Regions from separate parts of the Salinithrix halophila genome, predicted to be linked through region 1. Evidence: riboswitches for the same ligand, from Rfam matches in the RefSeq annotation. Region 1 holds a riboswitch; the other holds the start of a gene.
The links. A riboswitch is a leader RNA that binds a small molecule or an ion and turns the genes downstream of it on or off. The one in region 1 is predicted to bind cobalamin.
Positions count from the first base shown of each region.

Region 2: another riboswitch for cobalamin. It lies ahead of metE (5-methyltetrahydropteroyltriglutamate--homocysteine S-methyltransferase); the one in region 1 lies ahead of ACFOUO_RS01845 (ribonucleoside-diphosphate reductase subunit alpha).

Region 1 is NZ_JBHSAP010000004.1:159,553-163,880, reverse strand. It holds gene ACFOUO_RS01855 (ribonuclease H-like YkuK family protein) at 1-360, shown strand, start outside; gene veg (biofilm formation stimulator Veg) at 598-879, shown strand; cobalamin riboswitch at 1,033-1,232, shown strand; gene ACFOUO_RS01845 (ribonucleoside-diphosphate reductase subunit alpha) at 1,445-3,697, shown strand; gene ACFOUO_RS01840 (ribonucleotide-diphosphate reductase subunit beta) at 3,721-4,328, shown strand, end outside.
Region 2 is NZ_JBHSAP010000009.1:644,512-648,839, forward strand. It holds gene ACFOUO_RS09475 (alpha/beta hydrolase family protein) at 1-27, opposite strand, end outside; gene metE (5-methyltetrahydropteroyltriglutamate--homocysteine S-methyltransferase) at 232-2,532, opposite strand; cobalamin riboswitch at 2,673-2,865, opposite strand; gene ACFOUO_RS09485 (hypothetical protein) at 3,058-3,252, shown strand; gene ACFOUO_RS09490 (DUF3153 domain-containing protein) at 3,343-4,050, shown strand; gene ACFOUO_RS09495 (LCP family protein) at 4,286-4,328, shown strand, end outside.

The sequences.
Region 1 (4,328 bases):
GATTCTCAGACAAGCCATCGCGGTACCTTGTTTGTGACAGCCATCATTATCCACCGTGTAGGGAAAGGGGCCCTTTTTTACTACTCCAAAAAGAAGAGCCGTCCGCTTCTGGACCTTCGCTACCGGATCTACAAGGAAACGGAGTACAGTCTAAGCTGCATGGAAAAGTTGAAGGAAAAGGATTTTCTGAGCGCTTCTTGGGACCTTCCGGTAGAGATTCACCTGGATGTAGGCCGAAAAGGAGAAACCCGCAAGCTGATTCAGGAAGTGGTGGGATGGGTAACAGCCGTTGGGTATACAGCCAAGATTAAACCGGACGCCTATGCGGCCAGTGCGGTTGCGGATCGTTTTACGAAATGAAGGCTTACCAACGGTAGAAATTGGTTTGGGATTTCATTGCGGGATTTCCCGCTTTTTTTGTTTTGGGTAGTGCCCATGATTTACCCTGAAGGAAAGCAGAAGGATGTCGGGATTTAGGTATTCCTGTCATTTGGAAAAAACCCGTTGACACAGGGCTTTTCCCCTTGCTATAATTCAACTTTTGACAATAAACCCTTGCCGTGATATAATAATCATCGAGTGAGGTGGTCGAATTAAATGGGTAGGAATGCGCTATCTGAGATAAAACGGACGTTGGAAGGTTATATTGGACAGAAGATCCGGTTGAAAGCCAACAGCGGACGTCGCAAGACCATTGAGCGAAGTGGGGTTTTGGAAGAAACGTACCCCTCTGTCTTCATCGTGAAACTGGACGAGGAACAGCATTCCTTTGAGCGTGTCTCGTATAGCTACGCAGACATCCTGACGGAAACTGTGGAATTAACCGTCTGTCACGGTGAGGGACAAGTCCCTGTAAAATATGTAAAGAATCCTCAATAAGCACCGGAAGACACCCGGTGCCGTTGATTGGCTGGTCATCGAAATCCGAGCCCGAGTGGATCGGATTTTTTTATGTCCCTTTTTGCTTGCACCTTTCCAATCATTTGTGTAAAATCGGATATATAGTAATTTGTATAAATTAAAACACCATATCTTGTGTTCAAGGTTTCAGGTGCTTAGCGGCTTAAAATGGGAATCCGGTGCAAATCCGGAGCTGTCCCCGCAACTGTATGTGTGGACGAAACGAAACAGCCACTGCGCGTCGGGTCCTGTATGACAGGGCTTTCCGCGCCGGAAGGCTCGGAGTAGGACGAAACACCAGCCAGTAGACCTGCCTGAAACCATCGGTTTCTGATCTTCGGGGATTGAGAGGAGAAACGGTGCGGACATAAGGGAGGAACCAGCGGTCCGATCGGCACCGTTTTTATTTTGCGGATATCCTCCCCTCCTATGTCTTAGCCGATTTTCTCCCGCCCGCAATCGGGCGTTTTTTCATGGAGTGGAAAAGAGGGTGGAGAAAGGGGGCAGTTGCCCCCACTAAGGAAGGGTGGAAAATCGGATGACGATGATCCTGAAGGAACGGGGAGATACACGTCCGTTGGAGGAACAGAAACTGAGGGAATGGATCCAACAGTTGATGGAACGGTTTCCCCACCTGAATGCAGATTCCTATATGGATAAAACCGTACGTGAATTATTGGGGAAAGAGCGTTGTACAGAGGAACAGATGACCAACCTCCTGATCCTCAACGCCCTGGAGAACATCAGTGGGGATACTCCTGATTGGACTTATGTGGCTGCAGAAGCCTATGTACGTTCCCTGTACCGGGAGGCAGCGAGGAGCCGGGGGGGAGATCCGGCGAAGGGGTACGGTGACTTTGCCTCCATGGTTCGAACGCTCACCCAAAAAGGGATCTATTCCTCACTACTGACACAAGCTTATACAGAAGAGGAGATGTGCGAACTAGCGCTGGCCATTGAGCCGGCAAGAGATCGTCTGTTTACATATATCGGCTTACGAACGCTGGCTGATCGTTACCTGGCACGCGATCATGACGGGGCGGTGTACGAGCTTCCCCAGGAGCGCTTCCTGGTTATCGCCATGGTTCTGATGTCGAGGGAGCCCCGTAGTCAGAGAGTGATGCTGGTAAAGGAGGCATACTGGGCCCTATCCAACCTGTATATGACGGTGGCCACTCCCACTTTCGCTAATGCAGGGAAGAATTACGGTCAGTTATCTTCTTGTTTTATCGACACAGTGGAGGATTCCCTGAGGGGGATCTACGACAGTAACACGGATGTTGCCACCCTCTCCAAAGGAGGGGGCGGGCTTGGTGTCTACCTGGGTAAGATTCGCTCCCGTGGCAGCGATATCAAGGGGTTCAAAGGGATTAGTTCCGGCGTCCTGCCTTGGATGAAGCAATTGAATAATACGGCTGTCAGTGTCGATCAGCTGGGTCAGCGACAGGGTTCCATCGCTGCTTACCTGGACCTCTGGCATAAGGATATTTTCTCTTTTCTCGACGCCAAACTGAACAATGGAGATGAACGTCTGCGAACCCATGATATCTTTACAGGCGTATGCGTTCCCGATCTGTTCATGGAGAAGGTGGAAGAGAGGGAGGAGTGGCACCTATTTGACCCTCACGAAGTACGCCGGGTGATGGGCTTCTCTCTGGAGGACTTTTATGATGAAGAGCGGGGAGCCGGTTCTTTCCGTGAGAAGTACGAGGCTTGTGTGGCCCATCCCGACCTCTCCCGGAAAACGGTGTCGGCCATTGAGATCATGAAACGGATTATGATTTCTCAGCTGGAGACCGGAACTCCGTATATGTTCTATCGGGATGAGGTCAACCGGATGAATCCCAACAAGCATGCTGGTATGATTTACTCCTCCAACCTATGTTCGGAGATCATGCAAAATATGAGTCCCACCACCGTGGAAGAAGAACGAACCGAGGATGGAAAAATCGTCGTTACCAAGGTGCCCGGTGACTTTGTGGTCTGTAATCTGTCTTCCATCAATCTGGGCAGAGCTGTACCCGACGAAGTGCTGGAACGGTTGATCCCGATCCAGGTGCGGATGCTGGACAACGTGATCGACCTGAATACGATTGAGGTTCTTCAAGCGAAGTTGACCAATGAAAAATACCGGGCGATCGGTCTGGGTACATTCGGCTGGCACCATCTACTCGCTCTCCAAGGGATCATCTGGGAGTCGGAGGAAGCCGTGGATTATGCCGATACCCTCTACGAAAAAATTGCCTTCTTGACCATCCGCGCCTCAGTGGAACTTGCAGAGGAAAAAGGGGCATATCCAGCGTTTTCCGGTAGTGAGTGGGAGACCGGGGCCTACTTTGAGCGGCGAGGATATACCGGTGAAAAGTGGGAAGCCCTGAGAGAAGCAATCCGGGATGAAGGGATTCGGAACGGCTGGCTGATGGCAGTCGCCCCTAATGGTAGTACCTCGGTGATCGCCGGTAGCACCGCGTCGATTGATCCTGTCTTCCAGAAGGAGTACAGCGAAGAGAAGAAGAATTATCGCATCCCGGTTACGGCGCCGGATTTGTCACCGAAGACGACCTGGTTTTATAAGTCGGCCTATGAAATCGATCCGCGCTGGAGCCTACGCCAAAACGCCGCTCGTCAACGACATATCGACCAGTCTCAATCCTTTAACTTGTATGTGAAGCACGATATCAAGGCAAAGGACCTCCTGGATATCCATCTGACGGCCTGGAGGCTGGGGCTGAAAACGACGTATTATACCCGGTCGACCTCTTCCGAGATCGTTGACTGCGAAAGTTGCTCCAGCTAAGCAGGAAGAAAGGGGTGAAAACGATGCAACAACGCAAGCTCTATGACGTCACGGCTCCCAATGCCAGCACGGGGATTATCAACGGTCGGTCCTCCAATGTGCTCAACTGGGATGACTGCCGATTCCCCTGGGCTTACCCGATGTACAAAAACATGTTGGCCAATTTCTGGACTCCCTTCGAAATCAACATGGCGGAAGATATCAAGCAATGGCCCCGGTTGTCGGAGGAAGAGCGGTATACGTTCAAACGGATCATCGGACTTCTGGCCTTCCTGGATTCCATACAGACCGATTACTCTGCCAAGGTGGCGGACTATCTGACCGATTCGAGCCTGTCTGCTCTAATGTCCGTCCTTTCATTCCAGGAAGTGGTCCATAACCAGTCCTATTCCTATGTCCTGTCCTCCCTTGTGCCCAAAGGGGAACAGGATGAGATCTTTGAGTATTGGAAGCATGATGTGGTCCTTCGGGAGCGAAACGACTTTATCGCACAGGGGTATGAGGCTTTCACGAAAAATCCCACCCCCCAGACATTCCTGGAGTCGATTGTCTACGATATCATCCTGGAAGGGCTCAACTTTTACTCCGGGTTTGCGTTTTTCTACAACCTGGCTCGCAATCAAAAGATGGT
Region 2 (4,328 bases), on a different contig from region 1:
CAACAATCCGAGTCCTACGCGTTTCAAGTTGCTACCGCCTTCCTTTTTTTCAGTACCGGTTTCCTCCAAGTTCCATCCTGACATAGGTTTTTATATTCTAACATGGTAAACTTCTCATTTTAAAAAAACAACCGACCGGAGGTTATAGGTCCTCTCGGTTATCGAAACCCTGAAAAAGCCGGACACACGGGGTGTCCGGCTCAATTATCGAGTTCTCTTACGAATTGAGATTTATCCGTGAACCTTTAACCGTTGCTCCTCCCGAAGGTGGCGGGCGGCCTCCACCATGTTACGCAAGGCAGGAACCACCTCATCCCGTGTACGCGTCTTCAACCCACAGTCCGGATTAATCCAGAACAGACTAGGTTCAAGAACACGCAGGGCGCGCCGGACAGATTCAGCCATTTCTTCCACCGGGGGGACACGGGGGCTATGGATGTCGTAAACCCCGAGCCCAATTCCTTTATCATAGGTATGGGTTTCAAAGGCTTCAATCAACTCTCCATGACTACGGGAGGTCTCAATCGAGATCACGTCAGCATCCATCTCCCGAATCGCCTCCAAAATATCATGAAAATCACTGTAACACATGTGTGTGTGAACCTGGGTCTCTGCTACCGTTCCCGAAACCGCCAGCCGGAAAGAGGAGATAGCCCAGTCCAGGTAGGTCTTTTGCTCCTCCGACTTCAGGGGCAACCCTTCACGGAGTGCCGGCTCATCCATTTGGATCATGCCGATCCCAGCGGCTTCCAATGCCTTTACTTCCGCCTTTAAGGCAAGAGCCACCTGACGGGCTACCTCCTGGCGCGGGAGATCGTCTCGTACAAACGACCAATTAAGGATCGTCACCGGGCCCGTCAACATCCCCTTTACCGGCCTTGAAGTTAGACTCTGTGCGTAGACGACCTCTTCTACTGTCATCGCTTCCCGGAACTCGACATCGCCAAAGAGGATCGGGGGTTTGACACACCGAGAACCGTAGGATTGGACCCAACCGTAGCGAGTAAAAGCAAAACCGTCTAATTTTTCACCGAAATACTCCACCATGTCCGTACGTTCAAACTCTCCATGTACCAATACATCCAGATCTAGCTCCTCCTGGATATGGATCCAATCGGCGATTTCTTTTTTTACAAATTCCCGGTACCGGGCATCGGACCAATCCCCTCTGCGCCATTTTAGGCGGGCTCCACGAACTTCTCGAGTTTGGGGCAGGCTCCCGATGGTAGTTGTCGGAAACAGAGGGAGACGGAAGCGCTCCTGCTGGATGCGACGTCGTTCCGGGTAGGGGGTGTCTCGCCACGTATCCAATTCGGTAACCTGACGGACAGCCTCCCTCACTTCCGGCCGGGTGCGTAACTCGGATCGGGCCAATCCATGAAGAGCGTCCCGGGCCGCCTGAAGCCCCTCCTCGACCATTTCCTTTCTTTCACAGAGGGCACGGGTGAGAAGGGTCGTTTCCTCTAGTTTTTCTTCCGCAAAAGAGAGCGCCCGTTTCAAAACTGGAGGCAGCTCCTCTTCCTTCCCGACTGAGACCGGGACGTGAATCAAGCTACAGGAAGGCTGAATCCACCATCCGCTACATGCCCCTAGCGAACGAAGTTCCCCTTCCAGGAAGTCTAGCTCCTGGGGCAGATCCCCACGCCAAATGTTACGCCCATCGAGAATGCCGACTCCCATTACCTTGTTCTCTGGAAAGCCGAATCGACGGAGGGAGTGGAGGTTCCCCTCTCTCCCTGCCTGGAAGTCGAGGCCAATCCCCGCTACAGGTAGACGAGCTACATCCTGATAATGCTCAATCGAACCAAAATAGGTTTGAAGCATGATTCGAACCCCCGAAACCGATCGAGCCAACTCCTGATAGACTTCCTCGACGGCTTCCATCTCCCCATGAGGGTGGGTGAGAACCAAGGCGGGTTCATCCACCTGAACCCATTCCACCCCTGCATCCTCTAATTCCCGCAGAACCTTGGCATAAAGAGGTACCAACTTTTTCAGCACTCCTGGAAGATCAGCCGGTTTAAAACCCTTCGACAGTTTGGCAAAGGTGTAAGGGCCGAGCAAGACGGGTTTTCCCTCGATGCCCAGTTCTTCCTTCGCTTCTCTCCAGGCGGTCAGGGGTTTATTCTCGGTAAGAACCGGCTCGGCCTCCCCCCATTCCGGTACGATGTAGTGGTAGTTGGTGTTAAACCATTTCGTCATTTCACAAGCTGCTTTTCCCTCAGCCCCCCGGGCCATCGAAAAATAGGTGTTCAGGGAAACTGGCCCTTCTCGGTGCTGAAATCGCTCAGGGATCAGGCCGAACATCACCGCTGTATCCAACACATGGTCATACAGAGTGAAGTCACCGACCGGAACCCGGTTCACCCCAGCATCGGCCTGTTTTTTTATATGTTCTAGTCGGATTCGCTTCATCGCGGGCAAAAAATCCTTTTCTTCCGTTTTCCCGGCCCAGAAATCCTCCAACACTCTTTTCCATTCACGTTCCGCCCCGATCCGGGGGAAACCCAAATTGCTGCTTTCGATCTTCATAGCGGCCACGCTCCCTCCAAGGAAATAAAAAAGACATCCCACGCCTTTCAACAGACAGGTGGACATGTCTAACCGGGCCGCTTCGTGCGACGAATTCTCCAGTGGATCATTCCAACACCTCCCTATCTACCGTAGGTCAAACAGTGTCGTTGGAACAGGCAGGTCTCCTGGCTCCAGGTTCATCATCTGCTGCCCGCCTTCCCGGCCGTGCTTGGCCAGTGGCTGATGGGCAGCGACTTCCCTGTCACAGTGGCGGGACCGCGCCGGAATCACACCGGCTTCCCTTTTCAACCTCTCCTCAGTGGGAGGGGTACCTGTCCCCGCGATATACAATTGAACCTTTCGGTTATAAAATAACGTTCCCATGGATGGGAGCTCAAGTCAAGATGTTTATTATTGGGGTGGACATTTTTTCGTTCCATTTCGTCAATTTTTGCGTTACCCTAAAAGAGGATCAATCGGAAGCTCCCGCCTCTCCTTTTGGGTCCGGACTCCGATTCGACCGCCCAAGGAGGATGGATGAGTATGGATAACAAACAGTTGCATCAAAAGGTGATCCAAGTGAAGGAAATGCAGGAATCAGGGGTCCTTCGGTTTGAACAACCCAACCCCATCGCCGACTCTCTCTCCCGGGTTCGTTTCGATGAGACTGGTCAGGTCGATCCCAAGACGGTAGATCCGAATGTCAAAGCCCTGCTCACCCTTGTCGAATTATATTAACCGGAGGAAGCCAACGGCATCGACCGACCACCGGAGGCCTCACGGGGCCTCTTCCTTATATGTCCAAAGGTGGACAGAAGGAGCGGATGGATGAAGACAAACCGATACACCTTTATAGGCCTGCTCGTACTTTCCCTCTGTTTGCTAGCTGGCTGTGTAGACGCTGATATGCATATCACAGTCCATGCCGACGGCTCTGGGGTTTACCGGCTAAAAATGCTGACTAACCCCTTGCTGACGGAGAAGCTGCAACCTATCCGGAAAAAGGCAGAGGCCAAAGGATATCAAATCAGGGATCTGAAAAAAGGAAACCAAACCGGTTGGATAGCGGAAAAACGTGTCTCCAACATCGCCGATGACCCACCAGCCAGGGATCTTCTGGAAGAGATTTCTCCCGGAGGAAAAGAAGCAGGCCTTCTTCCCTCTCTTCCTGACAAGAAGCAGGGCCCGCTAAAGGTGGTTAACGGCTTTTTCAACACATCGATCACGTTCAAAGAAAATCTAAATTTGAAACGCCTTTCGACGGATGACCCCTTGGGGAAAAACTTGATCGACCAAATGAACCTCAATCTCAAGCTCACCCTTCCCTTGGAACCCGAAGCACATAATGCCGATAACGTCTCCGCCGATGGCAAGACGTTGACCTGGAACCTGAAACCAGGCGAATCAAACCCGGTCCGTGTTCAAATGCAGGTCCCCAATCCGGTCGGCTGGGGAATCCTCCTCCTCACTCTGCTGATCATCACGGTGATCGCTTTCTGGCTAATACGGCGATCCCGCCGCCGACATGTCCGCTGATGAAGGATCAGCGGCTCCCTTTCCTTTCTCTTCCTTTCCTTTCGTGTTCTTTGGACATGATGAGATAAACCCTCTGAACGTGTCTTCCACCTCTTTGTGGGTGCTGAACCTTTGAGGAAAGGGAATTCGGCTTTACACGTATAAAATTGACCGGAATCCTTCCGGAATATATCATATGTAAAAAAAGAAAACCTGGATACCAAAAAGCGGGGTATGACCTATCAACCAGTCACGAATGACACGAGTGAAGGAAAAGAAGAAAAAGAAACTGTGGCTGC